DNA from 3 places in the Streptomyces liangshanensis genome. Region 3 is predicted to be linked to each of the others. Evidence: riboswitches for the same ligand, from Rfam matches in the RefSeq annotation. Region 3 holds a riboswitch; each other region holds the start of a gene.
The links. Region 3 has a riboswitch for cobalamin ahead of metE (5-methyltetrahydropteroyltriglutamate--homocysteine S-methyltransferase). Riboswitches for the same ligand answer to the same signal wherever they lie in the genome.
Positions count from the first base shown of each region.

Region 1: linked by a shared signal. The riboswitch ahead of HA039_RS10875 (ribonucleoside-diphosphate reductase subunit alpha) and the one ahead of metE (5-methyltetrahydropteroyltriglutamate--homocysteine S-methyltransferase) in region 3 are both predicted to bind cobalamin.
Region 2: linked by a shared signal. The riboswitch ahead of HA039_RS26695 (cobalamin biosynthesis protein) and the one ahead of metE (5-methyltetrahydropteroyltriglutamate--homocysteine S-methyltransferase) in region 3 are both predicted to bind cobalamin.

Region 1 is NZ_CP050177.1:2,565,510-2,576,041, reverse strand. It holds gene HA039_RS10905 (tetratricopeptide repeat protein) at 1-904, shown strand, start outside; gene def (peptide deformylase) at 1,082-1,738, shown strand; gene HA039_RS10895 (GlxA family transcriptional regulator) at 1,714-2,718, opposite strand; gene HA039_RS10890 (ribosomal maturation YjgA family protein) at 2,876-3,340, opposite strand; gene HA039_RS10885 (DUF6584 family protein) at 3,523-4,056, shown strand; gene HA039_RS10880 (ribonucleotide-diphosphate reductase subunit beta) at 4,126-5,139, opposite strand; gene HA039_RS10875 (ribonucleoside-diphosphate reductase subunit alpha) at 5,139-7,571, opposite strand; cobalamin riboswitch at 7,714-7,850, opposite strand; gene mctP (monocarboxylate uptake permease MctP) at 7,993-9,636, opposite strand; gene HA039_RS10865 (DUF3311 domain-containing protein) at 9,633-9,926, opposite strand; gene HA039_RS10860 (GntR family transcriptional regulator) at 10,025-10,532, opposite strand, start outside.
Region 2 is NZ_CP050177.1:6,141,762-6,152,293, reverse strand. It holds gene HA039_RS26720 (hypothetical protein) at 1-444, opposite strand, end outside; gene HA039_RS26715 (alpha/beta hydrolase) at 724-1,851, opposite strand; gene HA039_RS26710 (class II aldolase/adducin family protein) at 1,936-2,631, opposite strand; gene HA039_RS26705 (inorganic phosphate transporter) at 2,801-4,072, shown strand; gene HA039_RS26700 (hypothetical protein) at 4,085-4,321, shown strand; cobalamin riboswitch at 4,446-4,600, shown strand; partial or broken gene HA039_RS26695 (cobalamin biosynthesis protein) at 4,639-5,691, shown strand; gene HA039_RS26690 (cobyric acid synthase) at 6,057-7,604, shown strand; gene HA039_RS26685 (putative cobaltochelatase) at 7,687-9,744, shown strand; gene cobO (cob(I)yrinic acid a,c-diamide adenosyltransferase) at 9,744-10,343, shown strand; gene HA039_RS26675 (cobyrinic acid a,c-diamide synthase CobB) at 10,337-10,532, shown strand, end outside.
Region 3 is NZ_CP050177.1:296,867-307,398, reverse strand. It holds gene HA039_RS01330 (CbtA family protein) at 1-743, opposite strand, end outside; gene HA039_RS01325 (CbtB domain-containing protein) at 765-983, opposite strand; gene metE (5-methyltetrahydropteroyltriglutamate--homocysteine S-methyltransferase) at 1,243-3,567, opposite strand; cobalamin riboswitch at 3,732-3,949, opposite strand; gene HA039_RS01315 (ScbR family autoregulator-binding transcription factor) at 4,066-4,707, opposite strand; gene HA039_RS01310 (type III polyketide synthase) at 5,139-6,275, shown strand; gene HA039_RS01305 (cytochrome P450) at 6,277-7,488, shown strand; gene HA039_RS01300 (cupin domain-containing protein) at 7,580-8,146, shown strand; gene HA039_RS01295 (hypothetical protein) at 8,171-8,779, shown strand; gene HA039_RS01290 (PrsW family intramembrane metalloprotease) at 8,791-9,816, shown strand; gene HA039_RS01285 (ScbA/BarX family gamma-butyrolactone biosynthesis protein) at 9,838-10,532, opposite strand, start outside.

The sequences.
Region 1 (10,532 bases), 2.3 Mb from region 3:
GGGCGCGCTGCTCACCCGTGCGGCGGACCTGGAGCCCTGGCTCTCGGAGTCGTGGTTCAACCTGGCGCTGCTGCACAAGTTCCGCCACGACTGGGAGCAGGCGCGCGCCGCCGGGCTGCGGGCCGTCGCGCTGCTCGACAAGGAGACCGGCGCCCCGGACTGGTGGAACGTCGGCATCGCCGCCACCGCCCTCCAGGACTGGCCGCTGGCCCGCCGCGCCTGGCAGGCGTACGGGCTGAAGGTGCCGGGCAATCCGCACAGCGTCGAGGCCAACGGCGAGCCCGAGGGCATGGAGCTGGGCAGCGCCGCCGTCCGGCTCTCCCCGGAGGGCGAGGCCGAGGTCGTCTGGGGCCGCAGGCTCGACCCGGCCAGGATCGAGCTGCTCTCCATCCCGCTGCCGTCGTCGGGACGCCGGTGGGGCGAGGTCGTGCTCCACGACGGCGTACCGCACGGGGAGCGCACGACGGCCGCCGGGCCCGACGGCACCACCCGCGCGTACCCCGTCTTCGACGAGATCGAGCTGTGGGCGCCGTCGCCCGTACCGACCTGGGTGGTGCTGCTGGAGGCGGCCACCGAGGAGGACAGGGACGCCCTGGAGCGCCTCGCGGCCGACGCGGGATTCGCCGCCGAGGACTGGTCGTCGTCCGTACGGCTGCTGTGCCGGGCCTGCTCGGAGAGCCGGATGCCGAGCGCCGAGGGCGACGGCGAGCACCTGGACCCGCACGACCACAGCGAGCCGGGGCACCCGGGCCCGCTGGGGCACCGTACGGCCGGCGAGCTGTGGGTGCCGGAGCGGGAGTGCGGGATCGCGGCGCCGCAGGGGCTGGTGCGGGGGCTGCTGGACGGGTGGGTCGCGGACAGTCCGGACACCCGGGAGTGGCGGGATCTGGAAGAGGTCTGCTGAGGGGTACGCCGGGGCGGCCATGCGTCGCCCCGCCGTAGGTGCTCGTGCCCTGCCGGGCGGGGTTCGGCCGGATCCGGCCGACTGCTGAACGCCGCTGGGCACTGCCCTTAGGCTGTACGGGCACATCGTGCCGATCGTGCGGGCAGCATCGGGAACCGAGGAAGGCGTACTGCGGACATGGCGCAGCAGGAGACGGACCAGCGGATCGACAGTGGGACCCTCGTGGCGGGGACGGCGGACGGGTTCGCCGACGACACGGCGGGCGCCGCGGAGCGTGAGCTGGCACACCGCGAGCGCGGCACGTCCCGCCCGATCACCGTCGTCGGGAATCCGGTGCTCCACAAGGAGTGCCGGGACGTCACGGAGTTCGACGACTCCCTCGCCGCGCTGATCGACGACATGTTCGCCAGCCAGCACACGGCGGAGGGCGTGGGCCTCGCCGCCAACCAGATCGGCGTGGACCTCAAGGTCTTCGTGTACGACTGCCCGGACGACGACGGCAAGCGCCACGTCGGGGCGATCTGCAACCCGGTGCTGGAGGAGCTGCCGCCGGAGAAGCGTCACCTGGACGACTCCAACGAGGGCTGCCTGTCGGTCCCGACGGCGTACGCGGCCCTGCCCCGCCCCGACTACGCGGTGGTGCGCGGCCAGGACGCCCAGGGCAATCCGGTCAAGGTGCGGGGGACCGGCTACTTCGCGCGCTGCCTCCAGCACGAGACGGACCACCTGTACGGATACCTGTACATCGACCGGCTGTCGAAGCGGGACCGCAAGGACGCGCTCAAGCAGATGGAAGAGGGCACGGCGCGCTACGAGACGGTCCCGAACGCCTGAGGTTCGCGGGCCGGTGAGGCCGACAGCGGTCCCGGTCCCTGGAACGTGCGCCGGTACGCGTTCGGGGTCGTCCCGAGCGTCCGCAGGAAGTGGTGGCGCAGCCCCGCCGCGTTCCCGAACCCGGCCCGTCCCGCGACCCGGTCCACCGTCTCGTCCGTCCCCTCCAGCAACTCCTGTGCCAGCAGCACCCGTTGGCGCAGGAGCCAGCGGTACGGGGTGGTCCCCGTCTCCTGCTGGAAGCGGCGGGCGAACGTACGCGGCGACATGTGGGCGCGCTCGGCGAGCTGTTCCACGGTCATCTCGCGGTCCAGGTGGCGTTCCATCCAGGACAGCACGTCCCCGACGGTGTCGCAGGCCACGGGCAGCGGCCGCTCGATGAACTGCGCCTGGCCGCCGTCGCGGTGGGGCGGGACGACCATGCGGCGGGCCAGCGCGTTGGCGATCTCCGGGCCGTGTTCCTGGCGTACGAGATACAGGCACGCGTCGATGCCGGCGGCCGTACCGGCGGACGTGATCACCGGGCCGTCCTCGACGTACAGCACGGCGGGCTCGACCCGTGCCCGGGGGAAGCGGGCGGCGAGGTCGGTGGCGTGCCGCCAGTGCACGGTGCAGCGGCGGTCGTCCAGGAGGCCCGCGGCGCCCAGCAGGTAGCCGCCGGTGCAGACGCTGAGGACGCGGGCGCCCCGGTCGACGGCGCGCCGCAGCGCGGCCAGCAGCTCCTCGGGGAACTCGCGCTCCACGTAGGCGTCCCCCGCGGGTACGGCGATGAGGTCGGCCTCCTCCAGCCGTTCGAGCCCGGCGAGCGAGCCGAGGGTGAATCCGGCGTGCGTGCGGAGCACCGGTCCCTCGCCGGAGACGACGGCGAAGTCGTAGACGGGGAGCCCGTCGTCGCTGCGGTCGAGTCCGAACACCTCGCAGACGACGCCGAGTTCGAACGGGTGGACTCCGTCGAGCAGGACGGCGGCGACGTTTTTCAGCATGCCGCCAGTGTGGCAGTAATTCGAGGTTCGCTGACAGTCCTGCCACTGCTTTTCGTCGACCGCATCGCCGACAGTGGGGACATGGACACCTTCCTGGCGTTTCTCGCCCTTACGCTCCTGTTCGCCCTCCTGGCCGTCCCGCCCCTGCTCTGGCTCCTCAAGGACCTGTCGATCGACCGCCAGTTGCGCGACGCGACAGTCCGGAGGGGGGATCCAGGGGCCGCACGGGCCGACGGACCCGCGCCGCCGAGCGCGCGAGCGCCGAGTGCACGACCGCTGCCGCGCCGGCCCCGACCGCGTACCACAGCAGGTCAGGCGCGTTGAACGTCGACCCCAGCACCAGCCGGGCCAGCCCGCTGCGCGCGGCGAGCCCGGCCGGTACCGGGGTGAGCTGAAGCAGCTCGACACCGCAACTGAACGCGAACGCCCCGACGGCGGCGACGCGTGGCCGCACCCGGGGGACGACACACACGACGAGCGCGTGGACCAGCACGGTGTACAACGCGTCGCCCGCGTACTTGGCGAAGTCACCCCCGGCCCAGCCCCTGACCCCGAGCCCCGCGGCAACGGTCACCACGGCACCCACGAGAGCGACCAACCGCGTGCCGAGCACAACACCCATGCCGGGGACCTTATAGGGCGCCACGCCACCTGACGGCGGCAGTTCGCGGGCATCGACCGCTCGGCCCCGACGCGCCGAGGCGCGGTGCGCGCGGCGTTCCGCGGGCTGGGACGTGGAGTGGGGCCCCCTACCCTCCGGGAAAACGCGTCGCGTGCCTCCGGCGGGGCGCCGACCATGGGGGCATGGCACCCACAGACACCCTGGCGCGGGTCGAGGCGGATCTGGTCGCCGGGCGGATACCCCTGGCGCGGCAGCGGTTGCGCGGCCTCGTCTCCTCGTACCCGTACGACCTGACGCTCCGGCGCCGGCTCGCCGACGTCTACCGGCTCTACGGCGACCGCGCCGAGGCCGGGCGGTGGGCGTACCTGGACGAGGACAGGGACGCCGGCGAGACCGCCGCGTTCGAGGCGCGGTACGCCGACCCCGAGCGGCTCATGCGGGCGCTGGCCTGGCAGGGGCCCGAGGCGCTCGCGGCCTCCGCCTTCGCCGTCGCGCAGTTGGCCGCCGTGCGGACCGCCTGCTCGGCCGCGTTCGGGCGGCCCGTCGACTGGGACTCCGTACCGACGGAGGGAAGGGACGACCCCCACGGGGACGCGCGGCCGTTCGGCCTCCTGGGGAAGCTGCTCCTCGGGGGCGGGTGCCTGCTGGTCGTCCTCGTCGTCTCGGCCGTGTGGGTGTACGGCTTTGTCCACCTCTTCGGACTCTTCGACGGATGACGCGGAAGCGCGCCCCGCCCCCGCCGCGGCGGAGGCGGGGCGCGCCCCGGTCGTTCGTACAGCGGTCGCCTAGAAGTCGTCGTCGAACGCGACCGACCCCTCCACCGCCACCTGGTACGCCGACGGGCGGCGCTCGAAGAAGTTGGTCAGCTCCTGGACGCCCTGGAGCTCCATGAAGGAGAACGGGTTCTGCGAGCCGTACACCGGAGGGAAGCCCAGGCGCTGGAGGCGCTGGTCCGCGACGCACTCCAGGTACTCGCGCATCGACTCCGTGTTCATGCCCGGCAGACCGTCGCCGCACAGGTCGCGGCCGAACTGCAACTCCGCCTCGACGGCCTCCTTCAGCATGTCCGTGACCTGCTGCTGGAGCGCGTCGTCGAAGAGGTCGGGCTCCTCCTTGCGGACGGTGTCGACGACCTCGAACGCGAAGTTCATGTGCATCGTCTCGTCACGGAACACCCAGTTGGTGCCGGTGGCCAGGCCGTGCAGCAGACCGCGCGAGCGGAACCAGTACACGTACGCGAAGGCCCCGTAGAAGAACAGCCCCTCGATGCACGCCGCGAAGCAGATCAGGTTGAGCAGGAAGCGCCGGCGGTCCGCCTTCGTCTCCAGCCGGTCGATCTTCTCCACCGAGTCCATCCAGCGGAAGCAGAACTGCGCCTTCTCGCGGATCGACGGGATCTCCTCCACCGCGTCGAACGCGGCCGCCCGGTCGTCCGGATCGGGCAGGTAGGTGTCGAGCAGCGTCAGGTAGAACTGGACGTGCACGGCCTCCTCGAAGAGCTGGCGGGACAGGTACAGCCGCGCCTCGGGGGAGTTGATGTGCTTGTAGAGCGTCAGCACCAGGTTGTTGGAGACGATCGAGTCGCCCGTCGCGAAGAACGCGACCAGCCGGCCGATCATGTGCTGCTCGCCGGGGGAGAGCTTGGCGAGGTCGGCGACGTCCGAGTGGAGGTCGACCTCCTCCACCGACCAGGTGTTCTTGATCGCGTCGCGGTAGCGCTCGTAGAAGTCCGGGTAGCGCATGGGGCGCAGGGTCAGTTCGAAGCCCGGGTCGAGCAGGTTCTTCTCGGTGGAACTCATTACTGGCAGGCCTCGCAGGACTCGGGGTTCTCCAGGGAGCAGGCGATCGCGTCCGCGTCCGGGACCATCGGGTTGCCGGACTGAGCCGGCGAAGAAGACGCCTGCTGGAGCGGGATGGTGGCGGCCGGCGCGGCGGCCGCGGCCTGGGCGCCGCCCGCCGCGCGGGCGATGCGCGTCGCGGGGCGCGAGCGCAGGTAGTACGTGGTCTTGAGGCCCTTCTTCCAGGCGTACGCGTACATCGAGCTGAGCTTCCCGATGGTCGGCGTCTCCAGGAACAGGTTCAGCGACTGGCTCTGGTCGAGGAACGGCGTACGGGCCGCCGCCATGTCGATCAGGCCGCGCTGCGGGATCTCCCACGCGGTGCGGTACAGCTCGCGCACCTCCGCCGGGATCCAGGTGAAGCCGGCCACCGAGCCGCTGGACTCGCGCAGCGCCTCACGGGTCTGCGCGTCCCAGACGCCCAGGTTCTTGAGCTCCTGCACCAGGTACGAGTTGACCTGGAGGAACTCGCCCGACAGCGTCTCGCGCTTGAAGAGGTTGGAGACCTGCGGCTCGATGCACTCGTACACGCCCGCGATCGACGCGATGGTCGCGGTCGGCGCGATCGCGAGGAGCAGGGAGTTGCGCATGCCGCTCTTCGCGACGCGGGCGCGCAGCGCGTCCCAGCGCTCCGGCCAGTTCAGCTCGACGTCGTAGTGGTCGGGGTGCAGGACCCCGGCGGCGGTACGGGTCTCCGACCACGCCGGGAGCGGGCCGCTGCGCTCGGCGAGCGCGCAGGACGCCTCGTACGCGGCGAGCATGATCCGCTCGGCGATCTTCGTGGAGAGCGCGGCGGCCTCGGCGGAGTCGAAGGGCAGGCGCTTCTTGAAGAAGACGTCCTGGAGGCCCATCGCGCCCAGGCCCACCGGGCGCCACTTGGCGTTGGAGCGGCCGGCCTGCTCGGTCGGGTAGAAGTTGATGTCCACGACCCGGTCGAGGAAGGTGACGGCGGTACGGACGGTCTCGTCCAGCCGCTCCCAGTCGATCTCGCCCGAATCGAGCACGAAGGCGCCGAGGTTGACCGAGCCGAGGTTGCAGACGGCGGTCTCGCCGTCGTCCGTGACCTCCAGGATCTCCGTGCAGAGGTTGGAGGAGTGGACGACCTTGCCGGGCAGGGCGGTCTGGTTGGCCGTACGGTTCGACGCGTCCTTGAAGGTCATCCAGCCGTTGCCGGTCTGGGCGAGCGTGCGCATCATGCGGCCGTACAGCTCACGGGCCGGGATGGTCTTCCGCGCCAGGCCCGCGGCCTCCGCCTTGCGGTACGCGGCGTCGAACTCGTCGCCCCACAGGTCCACGAACTCCGGGACGTCGGCGGGGGAGAACAGCGACCACTCGCCGTCCGCGTCGACGCGGCGCATGAACTCGTCCGGGATCCAGTGGGCGAGGTTCAGGTTGTGCGTACGGCGCGCTTCCTCACCGGTGTTGTCCCGCAGCTCCAGGAACTCCTCCAGGTCCGCGTGCCAGGTCTCCAGGTAGACGCAGGCCGCGCCCTTGCGCCGGCCGCCCTGGTTGACCGCCGCGACCGAGGAGTCGAGGGTCCGCAGGAACGGGACGATGCCGTTCGAGTGCCCGTTGGTGCCGCGGATCAGCGAACCGCGCGAGCGGATGCGGGAGTACGAGAGGCCGATGCCGCCCGCGTGCTTCGACAGGCGCGCCACCTGGTGGTAGCGGTCGTAGATCGAGTCCAGCTCGTCCAGCGGGGAGTCGAGCAGGTAGCAGGAGGACATCTGCGGGTGGCGCGTACCGGAGTTGAAGAGCGTCGGCGAGGACGGGAGGTAGTCCAGGCGGCTCATCAGGCGGTAGAGGGAGGCGACCTCGTCCAGCGCGCGGACGCTGTTGTCCTCGGCCAGACCGGCGCCGACGCGCAGCATGAAGTGCTGGGGGGTCTCGACGACCTTGCGGGTGATCGGGTGGCGGAGCAGGTACCGGCTGAAGAGGGTACGGAGCCCGAAGTAGCCGAAGCGGTCGTCGGCGTCCTGGTCGATCAGCGCGTCCAGGAAGTCGGCGTGCAGCGCGACGAACTCGGCCGTGCGGTCGGCGATGAGGCCCTCGCGGTGCCCCACGGCGACGGACGCGGAGAACGCCACGGCGCCCTGGCTCGCGGCCTCTTCGGCGATGGTACGGGTGAGCAGCCGGGCGGCCAGCCGGGAGTAGGCCGGGTCCTCGGAGATGAGCCCCGCGGCCGCCTCGGTGGCGAGCTCGCGCAGCTCGGCCTCGTCCGACCGGGCGTTGCGGCCACGCAGCGCGGCGCCGGCGACGCGTCCGGGGTCGGTGTCGGGCAGATCGGCGGTCAGGTCGGTGAGGAGCCGCAGCAACGCGGTCCCGGGTCCGTCGGTCTCCTGCGCGGAGACCTCGGAGATGCCTGAAGCCGGATCGGCTGGCGCGATGGTCACGTGGTGCTCTCCCTCGCTCGGCTCTGGGCCGTCGGCGGGGAAGCGGGGGCGCGGGGGCCGTACGACCCGTCTGCGGGCAGCACGAACCACGGCGTCTCCGGCCCAGCCTCGAGGCCCGGACGTCCTGGCATCCGGTTCGGTCGAGCCGGATGCGTTGCCGGCAGGTATTCGGACTCACGGGTATGACAAAGCACACCACAGCAGACCGTTGCGGGACAGTTCCGGATTCACACCGGATTCCCCTGCGTCGACAACGAGGTCGAGCATACATCTGGGGGGCGCACGATGAGGCACCCCCTAGATGTAGTGTCGCGCCCCGTTTCGCCCCCGTGTGTCGGAAGCGGGAAGGCGGGCCGCCCGGAGTCCGGGCGGCCCGCCTTCCGCCGTACGTCGGCGCCCCTCGGCGCCCGTCAGCGCACCCTCAGCGCACCGGGTCCGGGTCCGACGGGGTGGTCGGGGCCAGGGGGAGGTCCTTCTTGACGCCCGGGTCGCCGATGTCCGCCGTGTAGTCCGACGGGGTCGTCTCGTCGATGCCCTCCGGGGCCTTGAGCGCCTTCATGACGAACGTCAGGACCACGCTCACCACGAGGTTCAGCACGAAGGCCGTCAGGCCGATGTAGCCGATCTCGCCGATCCCGGGGATCTCCTTCGACGAACCGCCGAAGTGCGCCTGCGTCGGGCTCGCGACGCCGTACGCGGCGATCGTGCCGTACAGCATGCCCACCGCCCAGCCGGTGAGCAGCGCCCACCGGTGGAACCAGCGGGTGAAGAGCCCGCCGACCAGCGCCGGCATCGTCTGGAGGATCCAGATCCCGCCCAGCAGCTGGAAGTTGATCGCGACGGTCTTGTCCATGGTCAGGACGAAGGCCAGCGCCCCCACCTTCACCAGCAGCGACACCAGCTTGGAGACCTTCGTCTCCTGCGCCGGGGTCGCGTCCGGCCTGATGAAGTCCTTGTAGATGTTGCGGGTGAACAGGTTCGCCGCCGCGATCGACATGATCGCGGCCGGCACCAGCGCGCCGATGCCGATCGCCGCGAAGGCCACGCCCGCGAACCAGTCGGGGAACATGTTCTCGAAGAGCTGGGGGATCGCCAGCTGCCCGTTGTCGACCTTCACCCCGGCGGCGATCGCCATGAAGCCGAGCAGCGCCAGCAAGCCCAGCATCAGCGAATACAGCGGCAGGATCGTGGTGTTGCGCCGGATCACCTCGCGGCTGCGGCTGGAGAGCGTCGCCGTGACCGAGTGCGGATACATGAAGAGCGCGAGCGCCGAGCCGAGCGCGAGGGTCGCGTACCCCCACTGCTGGGCCTCGCCCGGCGCGAGCGCGCCGCGTGGCGCCCCGGTCGCCGGGTTCTTCTGCGCGAACGCGTCGCCCGCCTTCGCGAAGATGTCGTCGAAGCCGCCGAGTTTGATCGGGATGTAGATGATGGCCACGATGATCACCAGATAGATCAGGGTGTCCTTCACGAACGCGATCAGCGCGGGTGCCCGCAGCCCCGACGAGTACGTGTACGCGGCGAGCACCGCGAACGCGATCAGCAGCGGCAGGTCCTTCACGAACCAGTTGGTGTCCTTGCCGCCGCCGACGCCCATCACGTCCAACACGGCCTGGATGCCGACCAGTTGCAGCGCGATGTACGGCATGGTCGCGAGGATCCCGGTGACGGCGACCGCCAGCGAGAGCCCCTTGGAGCCGAACCGGCCCCGGACGAAGTCCGAGGTGGTCACGTACCCGTGCTTGTGCGACACCGACCACAGCCGCGGCAGGAAGGTGAAGATGAGCGGGTAGACGAGGATCGTGTACGGCACGGCGAAGAAGCCCGCCGCGCCCGCCGCGTAGATCGCCGCGGGCACGGCCACGAAGGTGTACGCCGTGTAGAGGTCACCGCCGAGCAGGAACCAGGTGACCCACGTGCCGAACGACCGCCCGCCCAGGCCCCATTCGTCGAGGCTCTGCTCGTTCTCGGCCCGGCGCCAGCGCGCCGCGAGGAACCCCATGACCGTGACGGCCAGGAAGAAGAAGATGAAGACGCCGAGGGCGACGCCGTTCACACCGTCGTTCATCGCGAGCCACCGCCCTTCCCGGATCCCGTACGGGCGCGCTGGTCACGCTGCCACAACTGGTGGGCGACCATGGTCAGTACGGCCGACACGACGACCCACAGCATCTGGTACCAGTAGAAGAACGGGATGCCGATGAACGCCGGGTCGGTCTTCGCGTACGAACCCACCCACAGCAGCGCCACGAAGGGCGCGACCAGACAGAGCGCGATGACCACGCGGACCGGGGTGACCACGGGGGGAGGGGGGCTCCCCCCGGGTCCTGACGGTGCTTCTGGAGGTGCTTCTGACATGCGCGCTCGTCCCCTCACTGCTCGCCGTTCCACTGATCGCCTTTGCAACGCGCAGGAAATCTAGGGGACGGCCAGGGCCGAGGGAACCCCCCGGCCGGTCAGTCGGTCGGCCGGCGCAGCCTCGCCACGAACTTGTAACGATCGCCCCGGTAGACCGACCGCACCCATTCGACCGGTTCGCCGTGGCCGTCGATCGAGTGGCGGGACAGCATCAGCATCGGCAGACCGACGTCGGTGCCCAGCAGCCCGGCCTCCCGCGGCGTGGCGAGCGAGGTCTCGATCGTCTCCTCGGCCTCCGCGAGGCGCACGTCGTACACCTCGGCCAACGCCGTGTAGAGCGACGTGTACTTGACGAGCGAGCGGCGCAGCGCGGGGAAGCGCTTCGCCGACAGGTGGGTGGTCTCGATGGCCATGGGCTCCCCGCTGGCGAGCCGCAGCCGTTCGATCCGCAGGACCCGCCCGCCCGCGGTGATGTCGAGCAGCCCGGCGAGCGTGTCGTCCGCGGTGACGTACCCGATGTCCAGCAACTGGGACGTGGGTTCCAGCCCTTGGGCCCTCATGTCCTCGGTGTACGAGGTGAGCTGGAGGGCCTGGGAGACCTTGGGC
Region 2 (10,532 bases), 5.8 Mb from region 3:
GAGCTGGAGCAGGGAGAGCACCTGCGGGACGGCCTCGACGACCTCGGCGACGGTCGCGGGGGCGACGTCCTCGGGGGCGGGGTGGACGAGCGACCAGGCGTCGAAGAGCGCCACCCAGCCGCGCAGGACAGCGCTGTCGTCGCGGTCCCAGGCCTGGAGCCGCCAGCCGGGGCGCACGGTCCCGCCGTGCAGCTCGACCAGTCCGGCCAGCCGGGCGCGGTCCCAGCTCGCGCGGACCTGTTCCGCCGTCAACTCCAGCGCGGCCGAGGCCCGTTCCTGGGTGTGCGCGGCGAGATGCCCCGCTCCGGGGTCGCGGTCGACGGCCGCCCAGCGGGCGATCCGTACGGCGTCGGCGAGGACGGCCCTCGCCTGGCGGGCCAGCTCCGCCGGAGGCGGAGTGCCCTCGGGCGGCCGGGGTGCGGGGCGGCTGCGCCCGTCGGTCACAGCCCGTCGTGCCGTGGTCAACGGCCTCGGGGTGACAAGTCGGAGTCTGGAGTTGCGCGCCAATTGCTCATCAGGCTTTCGGGACGTCACGGGGGCAGTCTTCCCGGTGACTGCCCGAAAGCCCAAACGGAACCTCTTCCCTCGCTCCTGGACCGGTGGGGAGAGCCCCTCCGACGAGGCCAACGGAGCGGTACGGATGGGGTGAAAGCGCGCTTCCGGAGTCTCGTGGGGCAGGGCGTGGGACGGGTCCGGGGACGGGATGTGGGGGTGGGGCGTCCGCTACATCAGGGGCACGAGGAACCGGCGGAGGGTTTCCTCGTAGTCCTCCGGGTCGGCGTTCCACATCGCGCCGTGCGGGGCGTGCGCGACGGGATGAAGGGCGATCAGTTCCGGTCGGTGGGCGGCGAGCGCGCGGGCGGGCTCCCAGGGCGCGAGGGTGTCGCCGGGGCCGTGGAAGATCAGGGTCGGGACCCGGAGGTTCCGGGGGTCCGCGGCCTGGCGCAGCCGGTTCCCGTGGAGCCCGGTGCTCCCCTGGGCGGCCCTGACCGCGAGCGGCATCAGCGCCGCGGGGACGCCGCGGGCCGAGGCGAGCGCCCGGAGCGTGGTCTCCCAGTCGAGGACCGGCGAGTCCAGGACGAGGCCGGAGATCCGCGCGGTGAGCGTGGAGTCCGCGGCGGCGCGCAGCGCCATGGAGGCGCCGGTCGACCAGCCGTACAGGATCACCCGCTCGGCGCCGTACCGGACGGCGTAGCGGATCGCCGCGTCGAGGTCGTGCCATTCGGAGTCGCCGAGGTGCCCGAGGCCGTCCGGGGACCGGGGCGCGCCCGCGTCGCCGCGGTAGGCGAGGTCGAGGACCGGGAACTGCCGGCCGGTGAGGAACGGCAGGAGGTTCAGCGGGTGCTCGCGGGTGGCGCCCAGGCCGTGCGCGGTGATCACCCAGGTCTCGCGGGCGCCGGGGACGAACCACGCGGGCAAAGCGCCCAGTTCACCCGGGATCAGCACCTCTTTGTGGTCGATCCCCAGGGCCGTGGTGGGGTCGCCGCTGTGCAGCCGGGGGGTGAGACGGACGCGCGCGCCGGGGGCGAGCGTGCCGTGGCCGACGCGTTCCAGGCGCCGGACGACGGTGTGGGCGTCGCGTGCCTCCCCGTCGAGGACGGGCCCGACGACCGCGTGCAGGCCCGGGGCCTCCAGGCCGTAGGTGCCGGGCCGTACGGACGCGAGGCAGCGGGTGAGGGTGACGTGTCCGGCGGCCGTGGCGTGCACGGTCAGCCAGGGGTCGCCGGGCAGGGGGCGCCCGGGCGATGCCTTGAGCGCGGCATCGCTGGCGTACCGGCCGGCCGCCACCGCGGCCGCGCCGACACCGATGAGTGTGGAGACGGCCGCTGCCGTCACAGTTGCCGGGCGCATCTTCTCAGTGTCGGTACGGCGGCGGCGGACGGCCACCGGGCGTGGGCCGTCAGGGCCGCGGACCGGGGCGGCGACCGGGCGGGCTCAGGGCTTCTGGCCGTACCCCTTGAGCTTCTCGCCGACCTCGGCGACCTGGGCCTCGGAGAGCAGGGCGGGGGCGTGACCGGGGACGGAGGAGGCGGTGAGCCAGACGCGGCACATCCACTCCAGCTGGGCCGTGCGGTCGTACGCCCGGTCCAGCGAGTCGCCGTAGGTGACGGTGCCGTGGTTGCGGAGCAGGCAGCCCGTGCGGTCGCGCAGGGCGTCGCGCATGTGGGCGGCCAGTTCGGGGGTGCCGTACGTCGCGTAGGGGGCGACCCGCACCGGGCCGCCGAGGGCCGCCGCCATGTAGTGGATCAGCGGCAGTTCGGTGACGAGCGTCGAGACGGCGGTGGCGTGGACGGCGTGCGTGTGGACGACGGCCGTGGCGTCCGTGGTGCGGTAGATCTCCAGGTGGAGCGGCAGTTCGCTGGTCGGGGCGAGACGGCCGGAGACCCGGCGGCCCGCGAGGTCGACGGCGAGCAGGTCCCCGGGCGTGAGGCGGTCGTAGGGCACCCCGCTCGGGGTGACGAGCACCTCGTCCCCGACGCGTACGGAGACGTTGCCGGACGTCCCCACGACAAGCCCTTCGGCGGTGGTCCTGCGGGCGGTCGCGACCAGCTCCGCCCAGGCCCGGTCCCGCGCGTCGTCGTGCCCTTCGGCGGGGCGCTCCGCGGCCCGTCCGGTCAGATGATCCGTCATATGACGATCCTGTCAGGCGGGGTGGAAAAAGGGCAGGTCGGACAACGGATCCGGGGGGCCGGGGAGTCATTCAGGAGAGACACCCCGAGTACCTCCTCAGTTAACCTCCCGTTCACCCTGCATCCTTACGTTCACCGTGGCCACCGACGTCGAACGATTGCCTGGGTAAATGGAACACTTCACGCTGCTCCTCGCGATCGTGATCGCGACGGCTCTCGTGTTCGATTTCACGAACGGTTTCCACGACACCGCCAACGCGATGGCGACGACCATCTCGACCGGCGCCCTGAAGCCCAAGACCGCGGTGGCGATGTCCGCCGTCCTGAATCTCGTCGGCGCGTTCCTGTCCGTGGAGGTCGCCAAGACGATCTCCGGCGGACTCATCAACGAGTCGGGCATCCGTACCGAAGTGATCTTCGCGGCGCTGGTCGGCGCGATCATCTGGAATCTCTTCACGTGGCTCCTGGGACTCCCGTCGAGTTCCTCCCACGCCCTGTTCGGCGGCCTCATCGGCGCCACCCTGATGTCCGTCGGCGCCTCCGGTGTCAACGGCGGCGTGGTCATCACCAAAGTCCTCATCCCGGCGCTCGCCGCGCCAGTCGTCGCCGGGCTCGCGGCCATGCTCGCCACGCGGCTGACGTACCGCATCAGCGCCCGTACGGACGAGAAGGCCACCGCCAAGGGCTTCCGGGCCGGGCAGATCGCCTCCGCCGGGCTCGTCTCCCTCGCCCACGGCACCAACGACGCGCAGAAGACGATGGGCGTCATCACGCTGGCGCTCGTCACCGGCGGGGTCCTCTCCCCCGGCTCCAACCCGCCGCTGTGGGTCATCGTCTCCGCGGGCACGGCGATCGCGCTCGGCACGTACCTCGGTGGCTGGCGCATCATCAAGACCATGGGCACCGGCCTCACCGACCTGCGCCCGCAGCAGGGCTTCGCGGCCCAGACCAGCGCGGCGACGGTCATCCTGGCCTCCTCCCACCTCGGCTTCTCGCTCTCCACCACGCAGTCGTGCTCCGGCGCCGTGATGGGCGCGGGACTGGGGCGCAAGGGCGGGGTCGTGCGCTGGTCGACCGCGACCCGGATGTTCGTCGCCTGGGGGCTGACGCTGCCCGCGGCGGGCCTGGTCGCCGCCGGCGCGGAGTACCTGACCGGTCACGGCACCTGGGGCGTCACCGTCGTGGCGATCCTGCTCGTCGCCGCCTCCGCCGCCATCTGGCTCGCGTCGCGGCGCCGCCCGGTGGACCACACGAACGTGACGGGGGCTGATGTGGTGCCGGTCAACGTGCCCGTGGACGCCGGGTCGGTGGACGCCGTGGCCGTCGGCACCGTAGGCGTCGACACCGGGTCCCCCAGCCTGGCGGCCACCATTCCGGGCCCCGCCGCCCTGCCCACCCCGCCCGCCGTCGCCGGCGAGTCCGCGCGCACCGCCACGGTGTAAGGAAGCGATCACATGAAAATCGACTGGGCAGCTCTCGGCTCCGTGTTCGGCGTCAGCCTCGTGTCCACCATCGGCCTGGTGGGCCTCTTCACCCTCGGCATCGTGGCCCTGGCCAAACAGGAGTCGGCGGCCTCCGGTCCGGCCGGCTCCTCCGGCGGATCCGTGGCCCTGGCGCGCACCGGCGCCTACGCCTGCTTCGGACTGTGCGCGGCGGCCGTCGCGTACGGCATCTACCTGATCGTGGCCTGACCGCCCGTACCGTACCCGCGCCCCGGGGGCCGGCCTCGTCCTGACACCGGGACGGGCCGGCCCCCGGGTCCGTCATGTGGGGCTTCGCACACTGCCCCGCCGCAGGTCAAGGGCGGGTTGACGGGTGTTCTCGCAGCGTGGTGGACTGCCGGGGCCAATTACGGCGGCAGCAGAGGAAGCCGGTGCGAATCCGGCGCGGTCCCGCCACTGTCACCGGGCACGGTGTCCCTCCGGGGATCCGTCCCGGGAGCCAGGAACTCTCGCCGCCGCGTCATCCGTCGAGCCGGGGCGCGGACCCTGAGTGAGGACACGTCGCCATGCCTGGCCGCGCGTACGCCGCCGTTCCCGTCGGCCGAGCCCTTTCCGGACACCCCCTCCCCTCCGCCGCTCCCGGCCGGGACGCCGCGCGGATCCACGCGTACGGGGCCCTGGGCGGGTTGCTCGCCGATCTGCTGCTGGGCGATCCCCGCCGGGGCCATCCGGTCGCGGCGTTCGGGCGCGCCGCGGGGGCCGTGGAGCGGGTGCTGTGGCGGGACCACCGGGGCTGGGGCGCGTTGCACACGCTGGTCTGCGCGGGCGGCGCCGTCGGGCTGGGCGCGGTGGTGGCGCGCGGAGTACGGGGACCTGGCGTACCGGGACCAAGGGCTCTGGGGTCCGCGCGTGCCGGGTTCACGCGTCGTGATGCCGCCTCCGTCGCGTTGACCGCCGCCGCCACCTGGTCCGTCGTCGGCGGTACGTCACTGGCGCGCGAGGCGCGGGCCATCGGCCGGGCGCTCGCCGCCGGGGACGTCGAACTGGCCCGGGAGCGGCTGCCGCACCTGTGCGGCCGCGACCCGCAGTCCCTCGACGCCCAGCAGATCGCGCGGGCCGTGGTGGAGTCCGTCGCCGAGAACACCTCCGACGCGGTGGTCGGCGCGCTCGTGTGGGGCGCCCTCGCGGGGGTCCCCGGGCTGGCCGGGTTCCGGGCCGTGAACACGCTGGACGCGATGGTGGGGCACAAGTCCGCCAGGTACCGCCGGTTCGGCTGGGCGTCGGCCCGCCTGGACGACGTGGCCGGCCGGCCCGGCGCCCGGCTGACCGCCGCGCTGGCCGTCGTCGCGGGCGGCGATCCGCGCGGGGCGTGGCGGGCGTGGCGCCAGGACGCGCACCGGCACCCGAGCCCCAACGCGGGCCCGGTGGAGGCCTCGTTCGCGGGGGCGCTGGGGGTACGGCTGGGCGGGACGCTCGCGTACGGCGGCCGGGTCGAGCACCGCCCGGTGCTGAACGGCGGCGGCCGGCCCGTGGAGATCGCGGACATCGAGCGCGCCGTCCGGCTGTCCCGCCGCGTGAGCGCCTGCGCGCTGGCGGTGTGCGTGGCGGCGCGATTCGCCCACGCGGCGGGGGTGGACGCGGCAGCGGGGGCGGGTTCGGGAGCGGGAGCGGGTTCGGGAGCGGGAGCGGGTTCGGGAGCGGGAGCGGGTTCTGGCTCGGGAGCGGGGGCGGCGGGCTTCGGATCGGCGGCGGGCTCGGGGTCGGCTGCGGGGTCGGGATCAGGCTCGCGGTTGGGCTTGGTGGCGGGTTTGGTAGCTGGCTTGGGGTCGCGCCCGGGATCAGGCGTGGGGTCGCGCCCGGGCTCGGGGTCGGGGGCCGTGGCCCGGTGGGGGCTCGGGGTGGCGGTGGGTGGCGGGATCGGGGTGGCGGCGGGCTGCTGGGCGTGGGTCGGCGTGGGGCTCCGTGTCGGTGGCGGGAGGCAGTTGTGAGGGGGCGGGGTGGGCTCGGGGGTGGGCTGCTTGTCGCCGGGACCACCTCCGACGCGGGCAAGAGCGTCGTCACGGCCGGCATCTGCCGGTGGCTCGTGCGCCAGGGCGTCAAGGTCGCGCCCTTCAAGGGCCAGAACATGTCCCTCAACTCGTTCGTCACGCGCGAGGGCGCGGAGATCGGCCGCGCCCAGGCGATGCAGGCGCAGGCGTCCCGCGTCGAGCCGACCGCGCTGATGAACCCCGTCCTGCTGAAACCGGGCGGGGACCGGACCAGCCAAGTGGTCCTGATGGGGCGCCCGGTGGGCGAGATGAGCGCCAGGGGCTACCACGGCGGCCGGCAGGAGGCGCTGCTCGGGACCGTGCTGGAGTGCCTGGCCGAGCTGCGCCGTACGTACGACGCCGTGATCTGCGAGGGCGCCGGCAGCCCCGCCGAGATCAACCTGCGCCGCACCGACATCGTGAACATGGGCATCGCCCGCGCCGCGCGCCTGCCGGTGGTCGTGGTCGGGGACATCGACCGGGGCGGGGTGTTCGCCTCGTTCTTCGGGACGACCGCGCTGCTGAGCCCCGAGGACCAGGCGCTGGTCGCGGGGTACGTGGTCAACAAGTTCCGGGGCGACGTGTCGCTGCTGGAACCGGGGTTGGAGATGCTGCGCGGCCTCACCGGACGCGCGACCCTCGGTGTCCTGCCGTGGCGGCCGGGGCTCGGCATCGACGAGGAGGACGGGCTGCGGGTGTCGCTGCGCGGCGCGGTACGGGAGTCCGCGGCGTCCGCCCCGTACGGCGAGGACGTCCTGCGGGTCGCCGTGTGCGCCGTACCGCTGATGTCCAACTTCACCGACGTGGACGCGCTGGCGGCCGAACCGGGCGTGGTCGTGCGGTTCGTGGACCGGGCCGAGGAGGTGGCGGACGCGGACCTGGTGGTCGTGCCCGGCACGCGCGGCACGGTGGGCGCCCTGGCCTGGCTGCGGGAGCGCGGCCTCGCGGACGCGCTGGCCCGCCGGGCGGCGGAGGGCCGTCCCGTGCTGGGCGTCTGCGGCGGCTACCAGGTGCTGGGCGAGCTGATCGACGACGAGGTGGAGTCGCGGGCGGGGGTCGTGGCCGGGCTCGGACTGCTGCCGGTACGGGTGCGGTTCGCGCGCGCGAAGACGCTGGGGCGGCCGGTGGGCGTGGCCCTCGGCGAGTCCGTGGAGGGGTACGAGATCCACCACGGCGTCGCGGAGGTCGACGGCGGCTCCGCCTTCGTCTCCGACGCGGGCGGCACGGCGCTGGACGGGTGCCGGGTGGGGTCGGTGCGGGGGACGCACTGGCACGGGGTGCTGGAGAACGACGCGTTCCGGCGGCGCTTCCTCACGGAGGTCGCGCGCGAGGCGGGGCGCCGGTTCGTACCGGCGCCGGACACGAGCTTCGGGGCGCTGCGGGAGGAGCAGCTCGACCTGCTGGGAGACCTGGTGGAGGAACACGCGGACACGGACGCGCTGTGGCGGCTGATCGAGGAGGGCGCCCCCGGGGGGCTGCCGTTCGTCCCGCCCGGTGCGCCATGACGCCGTCCGGCCCGGGTCCGGCGTCCCTCGTCCTGACCCGGCCGGCAGCCCGGCCCATACCGATCGCACGCGAAGGAGCCCTATGAGTACCCCCTTTCCGTTCACCGCCGTGGTGGGAATGGACGATCTGCGGCTCGCGCTGCTCCTCAACGCCGTCAGTCCCGCGGTCGGTGGAGTGCTGGTCCGTGGGGAGAAGGGCACCGCGAAGAGCACCGCCGTGCGGGCGCTGTCCGCGCTGATGCCCGAGGTCGACGTGGTGGCGGGCTGCCGGTTCAGCTGCGATCCCGCCTCGCCCGACCCGCGGTGCCCGGACGGCCCGCACGAGAGCGGTCCGGGCACCCCCCGGCCCGCGCGGATGGTCGAGCTGCCCGTCGGGGCCTCGGAGGACCGGCTCGTCGGGGCGCTCGACATCGAACGGGCCCTGTCGGAGGGCGTGAAGGCCTTCGAGCCGGGGCTCCTCGCCGACGCGCACCGCGGGGTGCTGTACGTGGACGAGGTCAACCTCCTCCACGACCACCTGGTCGACCTGCTGCTGGACGCCGCCGCGATGGGCGCCTCGTACGTCGAGCGCGAGGGGGTCTCGGTACGGCACGCTGCGCGCTTCCTGCTCGTCGGGACGATGAACCCCGAAGAGGGGGAGCTGCGGCCGCAGTTGCTCGACCGGTTCGGGCTGACCGTGGAGGTCGCCGCGTCCCGGGAGCCCGAGTCGCGGGTCGAGGTCGTACGGCGGCGGCTCGCGTACGACGACGACCCGGCCGGGTTCGCGGCGCGCTGGGCCGGGGAGGAGACCGCGCTGCGCGAGCGGATCGTGACCGCGCGGGCCCTGCTGCCCGAGGTACGGCTCGGCGACGCGGCGCTGCTGCAGATAGCCGCGACGTGCGCCGCGTTCGAGGTGGACGGGATGCGCGCCGACATCGTGATGGCGCGGACCGCGACGGCGCTGGCCGCGTGGGCCGGGCGTACGGACGTGCTCGCGGAGGACGTCCGGCAGGCGGCGCTGCTCGCGTTGCCGCACCGGCGGCGGCGCAACCCGTTCGACGCGCCGGGGCTGGACGAGGACAAACTCGACGACACGCTGGAGGAGTTCAAGGGCGAGGACGACGATCCCGAGCCCGACGGGCCGGGGGACGGCGGCGGCCCCGGGGACGGCGGCGGCGGTCCGGCCCCCGACAGCGGTTCCGACGCGCCGGAGGACTCCGGGTCCGGGGAGGGCGACGCGCCCGGGGAGTCGCCCCGCCCCGGGACCGGGGGCCCGGGCGGCGGTGAGCAGGCCGCCGTACAGGCCGGTGAGCCGTACCGTACGAAGACGCTCAGCGTCCCCGGCCTCGGCGAGGGCGCCGCCGGGCGGCGCTCGCGCGCGCGGACCGAACACGGCAGGACCACCGGGTCCCGGCGGCCCCGGGGCGCGCTGACCAAGCTGCACCTCGCCGCGACCGTGCAGGCCGCCGCCCCGCACCAGCGGGCCCGGGGCCGCAGCGGGACCGGCCTGGTGATCCGCAAGGACGACCTGCGGCAGGCGACCCGCGAGGGGCGTGAGGGCAACCTCGTGCTGTTCGTGGTCGACGCCTCCGGGTCCATGGCCGCCAAGCGGCGGATGAGCGCGGTGAAGGGCGCGGTGCTCTCGCTGCTGCTGGACGCCTACCAACGCCGGGACAAGGTCGGGCTGGTGACCTTCCGGGGCAAGGACGCCGAGGTGGCGCTGCCTCCCACGTCGTCCGTGGACGCGGCCGCGGCCCGCCTGGAGTCGCTGCCGACCGGGGGCCGGACTCCCCTGGCCGCCGGGCTGTTGAAGGCCCACGACGTGCTGCGGGTCGAGCGGCTGCGGGATCCCGCGCGCCGGCCGCTGCTCGTCGTGGTGACCGACGGCCGGGCGACGGGCGGCGCCGATCCGGTCGCGCTCGCGGCGCGCGCCGCGCGGCTGCACGCGTCGGAGGGGACGGCCTCGGTGGTCGTGGACTGCGAGTCGGGCATCGTACGACTCGGGCTCGCCGGGACACTCGCCGGCGACCTGGAAGGCACGTGCATCACCCTGGACGAGCTGCGCGCCGACAGCATCGCGGGGCTGGTCAGGGACGTGCAGGGCGCACAGGGCGCACACGGCACGCAGGGCGTGCAGGGCAACCGACGGAGGGCCGCGTAATGCCGCAGGGACAGCCGGAGACCGTACCGGACGACGGACTCACCACCCGCCAGCGCCGCAACCGCCCGCTCGTCCTCGTCCACACCGGCGTGGGCAAGGGCAAGTCGACGGCGGCGTTCGGCCTGGCGCTGCGCGCGTGGACGCAGGGGTGGCCGATCGGGGTGTTCCAGTTCGTGAAGTCGGCGAAGTGGAAGGTCGGGGAGGAGCAGGCGCTCAAGGTGCTGGGGGCGAGCGGCGAGGGCGGTTCCGTCGCCTGGCACAAGATGGGCGAGGGCTGGTCGTGGGTGCAGCGCGACAGCCAGCTCTCCAACGAGGAGGCGGCGCGCGAGGGGTGGGAACAGGTCAAGCGCGACCTGGCGAACGAGACCCACAAGCTGTACGTGCTCGACGAGTTCATGTACCCGCTGCACTGGGGGTGGGTGGACACGGACGAGGTCATCGAGGTGCTGCGCGACCGTCCCGGCACCCAGCACGTGGTCATCACCGGCCGCAACGCCCCCGAGAAACTGGTGGAGTTCGCGGATCTCGTCACCGAGATGACCAAGGTCAAGCACCCGATGGACGCGGGACAGAAGGGCCAGAGGGGCATCGAGTGGTGAGTGTCCCCCGCCTGGTGATCGCCGCGCCGTCGTCGGGCAGCGGGAAGACGACGGTCGCGACCGGGCTGATGGCGGCCTTCTCCGAGCGCGGGCTCGCCGTGTCCCCGCACAAGGTGGGGCCCGACTACATCGACCCCGGCTATCACACGCTCGCCGTCTCGGCGGGCGGCTCCGGGCGGCCGGGGCGCA
Region 3 (10,532 bases):
GGCGTACCGGCGGGCACGGTGACCCGGTCGGTCCTCGGGACGAGGAGCCGCTCGGCGAGGTGGCCGAAGAGCAGGCCGAACGTGGTCCACAGGGTGACCTGGACGGCCAGCGAGGACAGCCGGAACTCCCAGACCAGGGTGGCCGGGAAGTCCTTGGGCACCTCGTTGATCGTCGGCAGGAAGCCGTAGGCCAGTCCGACGGCGGCGACGAAGGCCGCCCCCGCCGCCACGGTGGCGTTCCAGTTGCCCAGACGCGGGGCGAGACGGCGGCCGAGCAGGAGCGCGGCGGCCGCGAGCAGGACACTGAGCACGATCATCAGGAAGTACAGCGTCGTCCGCTTCCCGATGGTGTCGCCGTTGCCGACGGCGGGCGGGTTGGCCGGGTACTTGAGGAACGGCACGACGTACACCGTGAGCAGCGCGCCGACGGACAGCAGGAGGGCGGTCGCCCGCGGTCCGAACCGGCCGACGCGGCCCAGGGCGTAGCAGAACGCGAGGGCGGCGATGCCGCCGACCGCGATGCCGAAGATCAGCACACCGGTGGCGAGGCCCGCGGTGGACTGGAGGGAACGGCTGACGAGTTCCTCGCCGCCGTGCTCGTGGCTGTGGCTCTCCTCGAACGCGATGGCCGCGTCGACGGAGGGCTCACCGAGCAGGTAGGCGACGATCAGGGCGAGCACACCGGCGCCGAGCCCGGCGAGCATGCCGCGCACGAGCAGGGCGCGGACGGATATGGAGTTCATGGGCGGAGGTCTCCCGGCCGGTCAGTGGCAGGGGAAGCCGAGCAGGTGGCGTCCGTCGTGGACCCACTCGTGCACGCTCTCACCGGAGATGACCGACAGGGCGCCCTGTTCCGCGCCGACGAAGTAGAGCAGGACGAGCATCAGCACGCCGAAGAAGAGCGCCCAGGGGGCTATCTCCTTGAGCGAGAGGGGAGTGAGAGCCGGTGTTGCGGCTGTCGCGGGGGCGGCGGAGTGTGCCATGGCCGAACCTCCTGGGGAACACGCGTCCCGATCGTGGTGCCTGAGACGAAGGTGCCGGGTCTGACTTCCCGCAGAGGTACGGGTACACAGTGGCGCGACCGTGCCGGATTCTCACCGGACTTCCGTCACACCGTCGTCATGTCCACGCGACCGTACCGCCTGTCGACGGGGATCGCCACAGCGCCTGACGGCGGCCGGGGCGGAGCAGTTGACCGGATGTCGGGAAACATCCGCTCTGTCCGCCCCGGCCGCCGCCGGGTCAGGAGGCCGTGGCGGGCAGGGTGCCCCGTACCTCACGGGCGGCCTCGACCAGGTTCTCCAGCGAGGCGCGCACCTCCGTCCAGCCGCGGGTCTTCAGCCCGCAGTCCGGGTTGACCCACAGCCGTTCCGCGGGCACGGCCTCAAGTCCCTTGCGCAGCAGGGCCGCCGCCTCCTGGGCGGAGGGCACGCGGGGGGAGTGGATGTCGTAGACCCCGGGTCCCACCTCGCGCGGATAGCCGGCCGCCGCCAGTTCGTCGGCGACCTGCATGTGCGACCGCGCCGCCTCCAGGCTGATCACGTCGGCGTCCAGGTCCTCGATGGCCTGCACGATGTCGCCGAACTCCGCGTAGCACATGTGCGTGTGGATCTGGGTGGCCGGCCGGACCCCGCTGGTGGTGATACGGAACGACTCGGTCGCCCAGTCCAGGTAGGCCGCGCGGTCCTCGGCGCGCAGCGGCAGCGTCTCGCGCAGCGCCGGCTCGTCCACCTGGATGACCGGGGTGCCGGCCGCCTCCAAGTCGGCCACCTCGTCGCGCAGCGCGAGGGCGACCTGCCGCGCGGTGTCGCCGAGCGGCTGGTCGTCACGGACGAACGACCAGGCCAGCATGGTGACGGGACCGGTGAGCATGCCCTTGACCGGCCGGTCGGTGACCGACTGGGCGTACGTGGTCCAGCGGACCGTCATCGGCTCGGGACGCGAGATGTCCCCGGCCAGGATCGGCGGGCGGACGTAGCGGGTGCCGTACGACTGCACCCATCCCTGCCGGGTGGCGAGGTAGCCGGTGAGCTGTTCGGCGAAGTACTGCACCATGTCGTTGCGTTCGGGCTCGCCGTGCACCAGCACGTCGATGCCGGCCTTCTCCTGGAAGGCGAGGACCTCCCGGATCTCGGCCTCGATGCGCTCGTCGTACCCGGTGGTGCCGATGCGTCCGGCGCGCAGGTCGGCGCGCGCCGCGCGCAGCTCGTTCGTCTGCGGGAACGAACCGATGGTGGTGGTCGGCAGCAACGGCAGCCCGAGGTGGGCGCGTTGGGCCGCGGCCCGCTCCGGGTACGGGGCGGCGCGGCGCCCGTCCGCGTCCGTGACGGCCGTCGCGCGGGCGCGGACCGCCGGGTCGTTGGTGAGCGCGGATCCGGCGCGCGAGGCCAGGTCGGCGCGGTTCGCGGCGAGTTCGGCGGCGATCGTGTCCGTGCCCTGGGCAAGGCCCCGGGCCAGCGTGACGATCTCCTCCGTCTTCTGGCGCGCGAAGGCGAGCCAGCGCAGGATCCGCGGATCGATGTCCCGCTCCGCCGTGACGTCCAGCGGGACGTGCAGGAGGGAGCAGGAGGACGACACGTCGACCCGGTCGGCGAGCCCGAGGAGCGTGCCGAGCACCGACAGGGACTTCGCGAAGTCGTTGATCCAGATGTTGCGGCCGTTGACGACCCCCGCGACCAGGCGCTTGCCGGGCAGGCCCCCGACGGCCGCGAGGGCGTCGAGGTTGGCGGCCGCCGGGCCGGTGAAGTCGAGGGCGAGCCCCTCGACGGGCGCCTTGGCGAGGACCGGCAGGGCCTTGCCGAGCCGGTCGAAGTACGACGCGACCAGCAGCTTCGGCCGGTCGGTGAGCGCCCCGAGGTCCCGGTAGGCGCGGGCGGTGGCGTTCAGCTCGGCCGGGGTCCTGTCCTCGACGAGCGCGGGCTCGTCGAGCTGCACCCAGTCGGCGCCGGCCGCCCGCAGGTCGGCCAGCACCTCCGCGTACACCGGCAGCAGCCGGTCGAGCAGCGTCAGCGGCTCGAAGTCCGGGGCGACACCGGGCGCGGGCTTGGCCAGCAGCAGGTAGGTGACCGGACCCACGAGCACGGGGCGCGCCGTGAGGCCCAGCGCGACGGCTTCCCTCAGCTGGGCGACCTGCTCGGCGGAGTCGGCGGTGAACACGGTGTCGGGGCCCAGCTCGGGCACCAGGTAGTGGTAGTTCGTGTCGAACCACTTGGTCATCTCCAGCGGCGCGACCTGCTGCGTGCCGCGCGCCATCGCGAAGTACCCGTCGAGCGCGTCGGCCGTGACGGCCTCGCGGTGGCGGGCGGGGATCGCGCCGACCATCACGCTGGTGTCGAGGACGTGGTCGTAGAACGAGAAGTCGCCGGTCGGCACCTCGTGGATCCCGGCGTCGGCCAGCCGGCGCCAGTTCGCCCGGCGCAGTCCGGCCGCCGTCGCGCGCAACGCGCCGGCGTCGACGGTGCCTTTCCAGTAGCCCTCGACGGCCTTCTTGAGTTCGCGGTTCAGGCCCTGGCGGGGGTAGCCGTGCACGGTCGCCCGTGCTGCCGCGGCTGCGGACTTGTCTGTCACAGAACTCTCCTTCGCGAGCGGTTCTCTGCCGTCCCGGGGACGGTCGAGGGCGCGAGAGGAGCCACAGATCGGGCGGGTCACGTCCCATGGCTGTACGGGAACACGCGACCGCCTGATATGTACGCCGACCCGCCCACGAGGTCACCGGGATCTCCGCGCACGGTGTTCGTACGCGGGCAGTGGCAGGTCTTCGGACTCGCGGGCACGTCTCGTCGGACGAGACACCTACTGGCCGTCGCTTCCCGGACCCGGTCGGATCCAGTGCTCATGACGGCGGTCGTTCCCACTCACCGCTGCGGGGCAGTCCCGGATTCGCACCGGGTTCCCTCTTACGACGCCGCTGCCTGGCTGACAGGGCGAACCAACTGCACTCGCCACCCTAAGCCCTTAACTGAAGCGCCGGGAGCCCCTCTCCTATTCCGGGAGGGGTGCCGCGCGCCCGCCGGAGCGCCCCTGGCGGTGACGGTGCGTACCCGCCCGGGAGCGGTACGGGACGGGTCAGACCGCGACCATCGCCGCGGTCACCCGCGCCCCGCGGTCGGGCGCGGTGTCGATGCTCGGCATCAGGCCGGGCACCGCGAGACTCGGCAGGATGTGCCCCCACAGGATCGATATGCGCCGCCCGAGGTCCTCGCGGTCCGTCAGCGCGCGGGACATCAGCTGGATCCCGGCGAACGCGCCCACCAGCAGCTCCACCGTCTCCTGCGGGCGCACGCTGGGGAGCAACTCACCCTGCGCGCGTGCCTCTTCCATCAACGACACCAGGTGGACGGGCCACTGGCGGAAGGGGCCGCTGTGGTCGACACCGGGAGGGGCGCTCTGGTCGACGGTGAGCCGGACACTGCCCCGGAGCAGCGCGTTGTCCAGGAGCCGGTGGGCCACCGCGAAGGTCATGTCGATGACCTCCTGGAGCTTGCAGGCCTGCGGGGGTACGGTGCCGAGCTGCACCTGCTCGTCCAGGACCGCCTGGGCCAGGGCTTCCTTCGACTGGAAGTGGAAGTACAGGGCGCCCTTGGTGACCTGAGCGCGCTCCAGCACCATGGTGAGGGTCGTGGAGGAGTAGCCGTACTCGTCGAAGACCGCGCCGGCCGCCTCCAGAATCGCCATGCGCGTCCGGATGGCGCGCTCCTGTGTTGCCATGAAAGACCCTTCCGCGCAGCCCCGTTGACCAGCACAAAACAAACCGCCCAGCCCGTACTATAGGGCTCAACGACTCGCCGAATGTCTCCCCCGCGCCAAATCGTCGGGACGGGGAGAGGTCTCCGCGATCCCTGGACCCCATGGTGTCACCGGAGCGCGATGGCCGGTTTTCGGCATCCGGCCCGCCCGGCGCGTGACGACCAGGGCCGAGGCCGGGGCGCCGCGCCCACGAACGGACGATGCGCCGATTTCGCGCTTACGTTCCGTAGTCATAGGTAAGATCCCTGACGGTCCTTCGGATCCCGCCCCCTCGCTTCCCTGACGCTGCTCCCGGCAGCCGATTCCCGGCTGTTTCCCGGGTTGCGGGGTGGTGGACCACCACAGAGTGTGGGCCGCAGTTCCCAGCGAACACCAACGAAGGAGAGCGCGTCGTGGCGACTCTGTGTAAGCCCGATGTGTCGGTTCCCGAGCATGTGATTACCATGGAGGACACCCTCGCCCTGGCGCGGTCGCTCCACGCCGACCACCCGCAACTACCCCTGGCGCTCCGGCTGATCGAGAACACCGGCGTGGCCAAACGCCACCTCGTCCGGCCCATCGAGGAGACCCTCCGCCACCCCGGCTTCGAGGACCGCAACCGGACGTACGAGGCCGAGGCGAAGGCGCGGGTGCCCGCGGTGGTGAACCGGGCCCTGGACCACGCGGAACTGCGCGCCTCCGACATCGACCTGATCATCTACGTCTCGTGCACGGGCTTCATGATGCCGTCGCTGACCGCCTGGCTGATCAACACCATGGACTTCCCCAGCCACACGCGGCAGTTGCCGATCGCCCAGCTCGGCTGCGCGGCGGGCGGCGCCGCCGTCAACCGGGCGCACGACTTCTGCCAGGCGTACCCGGACGCGAACGTGCTCATCGTGGCGTGCGAATTCTGTTCGCTCTGCTACCAGCCCACCGATCTCGGGGTCGGCTCGCTGCTCTCCAACGGCCTCTTCGGCGACGCCGTGGCCGCCGCCGTCGTCCGCGGCAAGGGTGGCACCGGCATCGCGCTGGAGCGCAACGGCTCGCACCTCGTGCCCGACACGACCGACTGGATCGCCTACAGCGTCCGGGCGACCGGCTTCCACTTCCTGCTGGACAAGCGGGTGCCCGGCACCATGGAACCCCTCGCCCCCGCGCTCCGCGCGATGGCCGTCCAGCACGGCTGGGACGCGGCGGCCCTCGACTTCTACATCATCCACGCGGGCGGCCCCCGCATCCTGGACGACCTCAGCCACTTCCTGGAGGTCCCGCCCGAGGCGTTCCGGTTCAGCCGCGCCACCCTCACCGAGTACGGCAACATCGCCAGCGCCGTGGTCCTCGACGCGGTCCGCAGGCTGTTCGACGAGGGCGGCGTCGAGGACGGCGCCACCGGGATCATCGCGGGCTTCGGCCCCGGCATCACCGCCGAGATGGCCCTCGGACGCTGGTCCACCGACTCCCTCGCCGGGCCCGCCCTGTCCGCGCGGCACGTCCTGACCACCCCGGCCCACGCCGGCCGGGAGTCCGCGACGGAACCGGTGAGCTGAGATGAGCACCGACACACCCGAGACGGCGGCCCACCCGCGGGACACCCCCGACACCGGGCCGCCGTGGTCGGGGCCGGCCGCGCGGGAGGACCCGCGCCCCGTCCGCTTCTGGTCGGTGCCGCATCCCTCCGGACCGGACCTCGACCCCGTCCCCGTCGAACGCCTGCGCGAGGACCCCGTCGGCCCGATCGAGCTCCCGGACGGCGCGGGACGCGCCTGGCTGATCACCCGGCACGAGGACGCCGCGCTCGTCACCGGCGACGCGCACCCCGGCCGCCGGGCCCGTACCGGACACGACGACACCCGGACACCCCCGCACTTCGTCCCCCTCGACGCGGCCCTGGGCCCCGCCGGCCCGCCCGCCCCCGAGCGGCTGCGCCGCCCGCTCGCCGAGGCGCTCTCCGCGCCGGCCCTCGCCCGCGCCGAGGAGCGCGCCCGGCGGATCATGGACGACCTCGTCGACGCCATGCTCCGGGCGGGCGGCCCCGCCGACCTGACGGAGCGGATCAACGGGCCGCTGGCGTCGGCCGTGGTCGGCGGGATCACGGGCGTGCCCCCGCACGACCGGCTCCTGACGCACCGGTGGACCGGCATCCTCCTGACCGCCCCGCACCGCGCCCCGCGCGACCGGGCCAGGGCCGAGATCGACGCCTACTTCACCGGCGTCCTCGCCCGGCGCCGCACGCAGGGCGACGATCTCGTGGCGGTCCTGGCCCGCGCGGTGGAGACGGACGAGCTGACGTCCGAGGAGGCGGCCGCGGCCGCCGTCCTCGTGCAGATCAGCGCCACCCACGCGGTCACCGCCCACGGCGCCACCCTCCTCCACGCGCTGCTCACCCACCCCGACCACATGGCGCGCCTGCGCGCGGAGCCCGGGCTGCTGCCGGGGGCCGTCGAGGAACTGCTGTGCCTCGTCCCGTACCGCGAGCGTGTGCGCCTCGACCGGATCGCCGCCGAGGACGTGACGGTCCGGGGGGTACGGATCCGGGCCGGCGAAGCCGTCTACGTCCCGTACCCCACCGACGACGGGGCCCCGGACCCCGGACCGCACCACCTCATCGGCCCGGTGCTCGCCCGGCTGGGGTCCACGGCCATGGGCGCGAGCCTGCTGGACCGGCTGCCGCGGCTGCGGCTCGCCGTGCCGCCGGACGCGCTGCGCCCGCGGCGCGGGGGCCTGCTCCGCGGTCCCGAGGCGCTGCCCGTCCTCTGGTGAGCGGCCCGACCCGCACCGTCTCTCCCCCTTTCCCCCTTCCCCCTTCCCTCCTCAGCCGTCCTCTTGTCCCGTCTCCTCCCGGAGGATCCGCATGACCCGACTGACCGAGCGGGCCGGGCTCGCGCGCACCGAAGGCCTGGTCGTCCCGCCCGGCGGCGGAACGACCGTCCGTACCGCCTCCCAGGAAGTGACCTTCAAGGTCACCGGCGAACACTCCCGGGTGTCCTCCAGCTTCGAGGTCGTCGTCCCGCCCGGCTTCGACGTGGGCGCCCACCGGCACGCCCACAGCGAGGAACTGTTCTACGTCCTCGACGGCGAGCTGGACGTCCTCGCCTTTGAACCGCGCGTGCTCAGCGACGACTGGCGGCACTGGGAGTCCGCCTCCGGCCTCAAGGTCGTACGGGCGACGGCGGGCACCGTCATCGTCGTCCCGCCCGGATGCCCGCATGCCTTCGCCAACCGGGGCGAGGACCCCGCGCGCATGTTCTTCCAGTCGTCCCCGCCCACCGACCACGAGCGGTACTTCGAGGAACTGCTCGACATCCTCAAGGAGGACGGCGCGCCCGACCCGGGCGCCATCGCCGAGCTGCGCGTGCGCTACGACATCCAGCAGCTCACCCCCCTGCGGCACGACGCCCGGGAGGAAGCGGGGAAGTAAGGGGACGGGCACGGGCACAGGGTCATGGTCGACGCACCCGTCACACGACGCCCGCCGGCGCCGCCGTCCCGGTCGACGCGGTGGGCCGTCGCGGGCATCCTCCTCGTCGTGCTGGCGCTGACCGTCGGCTGGTCGCTGGCCGACGGCGCCCTGGACGACGACGAACCCGTCCGCGACAACACCGAACTGGTCCTGGGTCCCGGCGACGACACCCTCGTCCTGCGGGTGGTGGGCGAGGGCTGGCAGCTGAGCAAGGCCGGGAGCGACACCGGCAGCGGCCTGTCCCTCTCCCGCGACGGCGTCGACTTCACCGCCAGTTACGTCGCCGTCCCGCTCACCACCACCGCCGACGCCGGAGAGCTGTGGCCGGGGCTGCGCCGGATCCAGTCGGCGGTGGACAGCGACAGTGTGCTGGGCCCGCCGACCACGGCCACCAGCGCCGGGGGAGCGCCCGGCGCGACCGGCACACTGCGCAGGGACGGGCGCGCGGGCCGGGCCGCCGTGTGGGTGTCGCCCGGGCAGGACTACGCCGTGGAGATCACCGTACTGGCCGAGCCGGACGCCGACCCCGGCGCCCTCTCCGACGGGCTCGCGCAGTCCCGCGAGGTCGCCTTCCCCGGAGCCGTCCTGTGACCCCGGCCCCGGTGGCCACCCTCCGCGCGTCCGCCGGGCGCCGGGTCGTGGGCCTGACGTGGGCGTTCCTCTGCCTGGCCGGCGCGGCGCTGATCGTCTACGAGTTCTCGGGCCTGATCCGGGTCTTCCCCGGGTCCGCCCTGCTGGCCGCGGTGCTGCTCCTGCTCACCGTCCTCGTGGGGGTGGGGATCCTGGAACAGGTACGTCCCCTGCGGCCGCCGCCCCGCCCCTGGGCCTGGAGCGCCGTCCTCTGGGGCGGCACCGCGGCGACGGGCAGCGCGATCGTCGCCAACACCGGGCTCCAGGGGGTCTGGTTCAAGACCGCCGGGATCGACTTCGGCACCCGGTGGGGCGCGGCCCTCACCGCCCCGCTGAACGAGGAACTCCTCAAGGTGTCCGGGGTGCTGCTCATCGCGCTCGGCTCGCGGCGGCTGGTCCGCGGTCCGCTGGACGGCTTCTTCCTCGGCGCCTTCACCGGCCTGGGCTTCCAGGTCGTGGAGAACTGGACCTTCGCGATGAACGGGCTGGTGGTCGCCGGAGGGATCGACGGGGGCGCGGCCGTCGGCCAGTCCTTCACCACGCGGGTGGTGCTCACCGGGGTGGGCTCGCACTGGGCCATGACCGCCGTGGCGGGCACCGGCGTGGGGATCCTGCTCGCCCACCGCTCCCCGCCGGCCCCGCGCCGCCATCTCGCGGCCCTGCTCTGCCTGCTGACGGCGATGGCCATGCACTGGTTCTTCGACTCGCCCTTCCTGGAGTCCGTCGCGGGCATCGCGGGCAAGGCGGTGCTGAACTTCCTGGTCGCGCTGGGCTTCTACCTCACCCTGCGGCGCGGGGTACGGGCCCGGGCCCGCGCCTTCCTGCTGTCGCCGGGGACGGACCTGTCCCCGGCCCTGCTCACCCGGGGCTCGCGCCGGCGCGCGCTGCGCGGTGTGCCTCCCGCGCAGCGCGAGGACGCGGCGGCCCGGGCCGTCCTGTACCTGGACGAGGTGGAGGAGCACGCGGCGGTGCGCCCCGTGCCGGACCGGGTCCCGTGACGGTCCGGCGGCCGAACGCCGCTACCCGGGCAGGCCCTGGTCCCGGGGCGCGTTCACGACGCAGCTGAAGACCTGCGCGTCGCCCTGACGGCCGGTCACCAGGACCGAGGAGAGGCCCGCGAAGTCCTCGGGCAGGATCCCGGCCTCGACGCGGCACGGGAGGTCCAGCTCGGCGAAGAGGTCGAACGAACTGGTGAAGCTCGTCAGGACGTGGTCCCCCGAGCCGAGGGTCACCAGGGCGGCCTGGCGGGCCGCCTCGATCAGCAGCATGCCCGGTATGTGGTCGACCGGGTGGTCGAAGAGCACCGGGTGGGTGGTGTCGGTGCGCAGCCGCCAGGCGTGGGCGTCGTCGGTGGGGGAGAGCACCACGTCGGACGCGGCGGCGCGGCCGACGTCCGGCGGTGGTACGGGCGGCCCCATGGGGGGCCGGTGCGCGGACGATTTGACACCGGCGCGCTCCCCGCGCACCCGCCGGTACACGGCGGGGGAGGCGCACGCGAAGGAGGCGCCTCCGGTGGCGACGATCTGGCCGTCCCGGTGGAGGACGGCCTCGTAGCGCATCGAGGCCAGTTCGGAGCCGCGTCTGCGTATGTCGGAGCAGCGGATGTCGAGTTCGAGGTCCGCGGGGACGCCCGTCACCGCGAGGTGCCGCGGGTCCACGGTGAACGACAGGTCCCGCATGAGGAACTGATGCCCGAGAGGCACACCGAACTCGG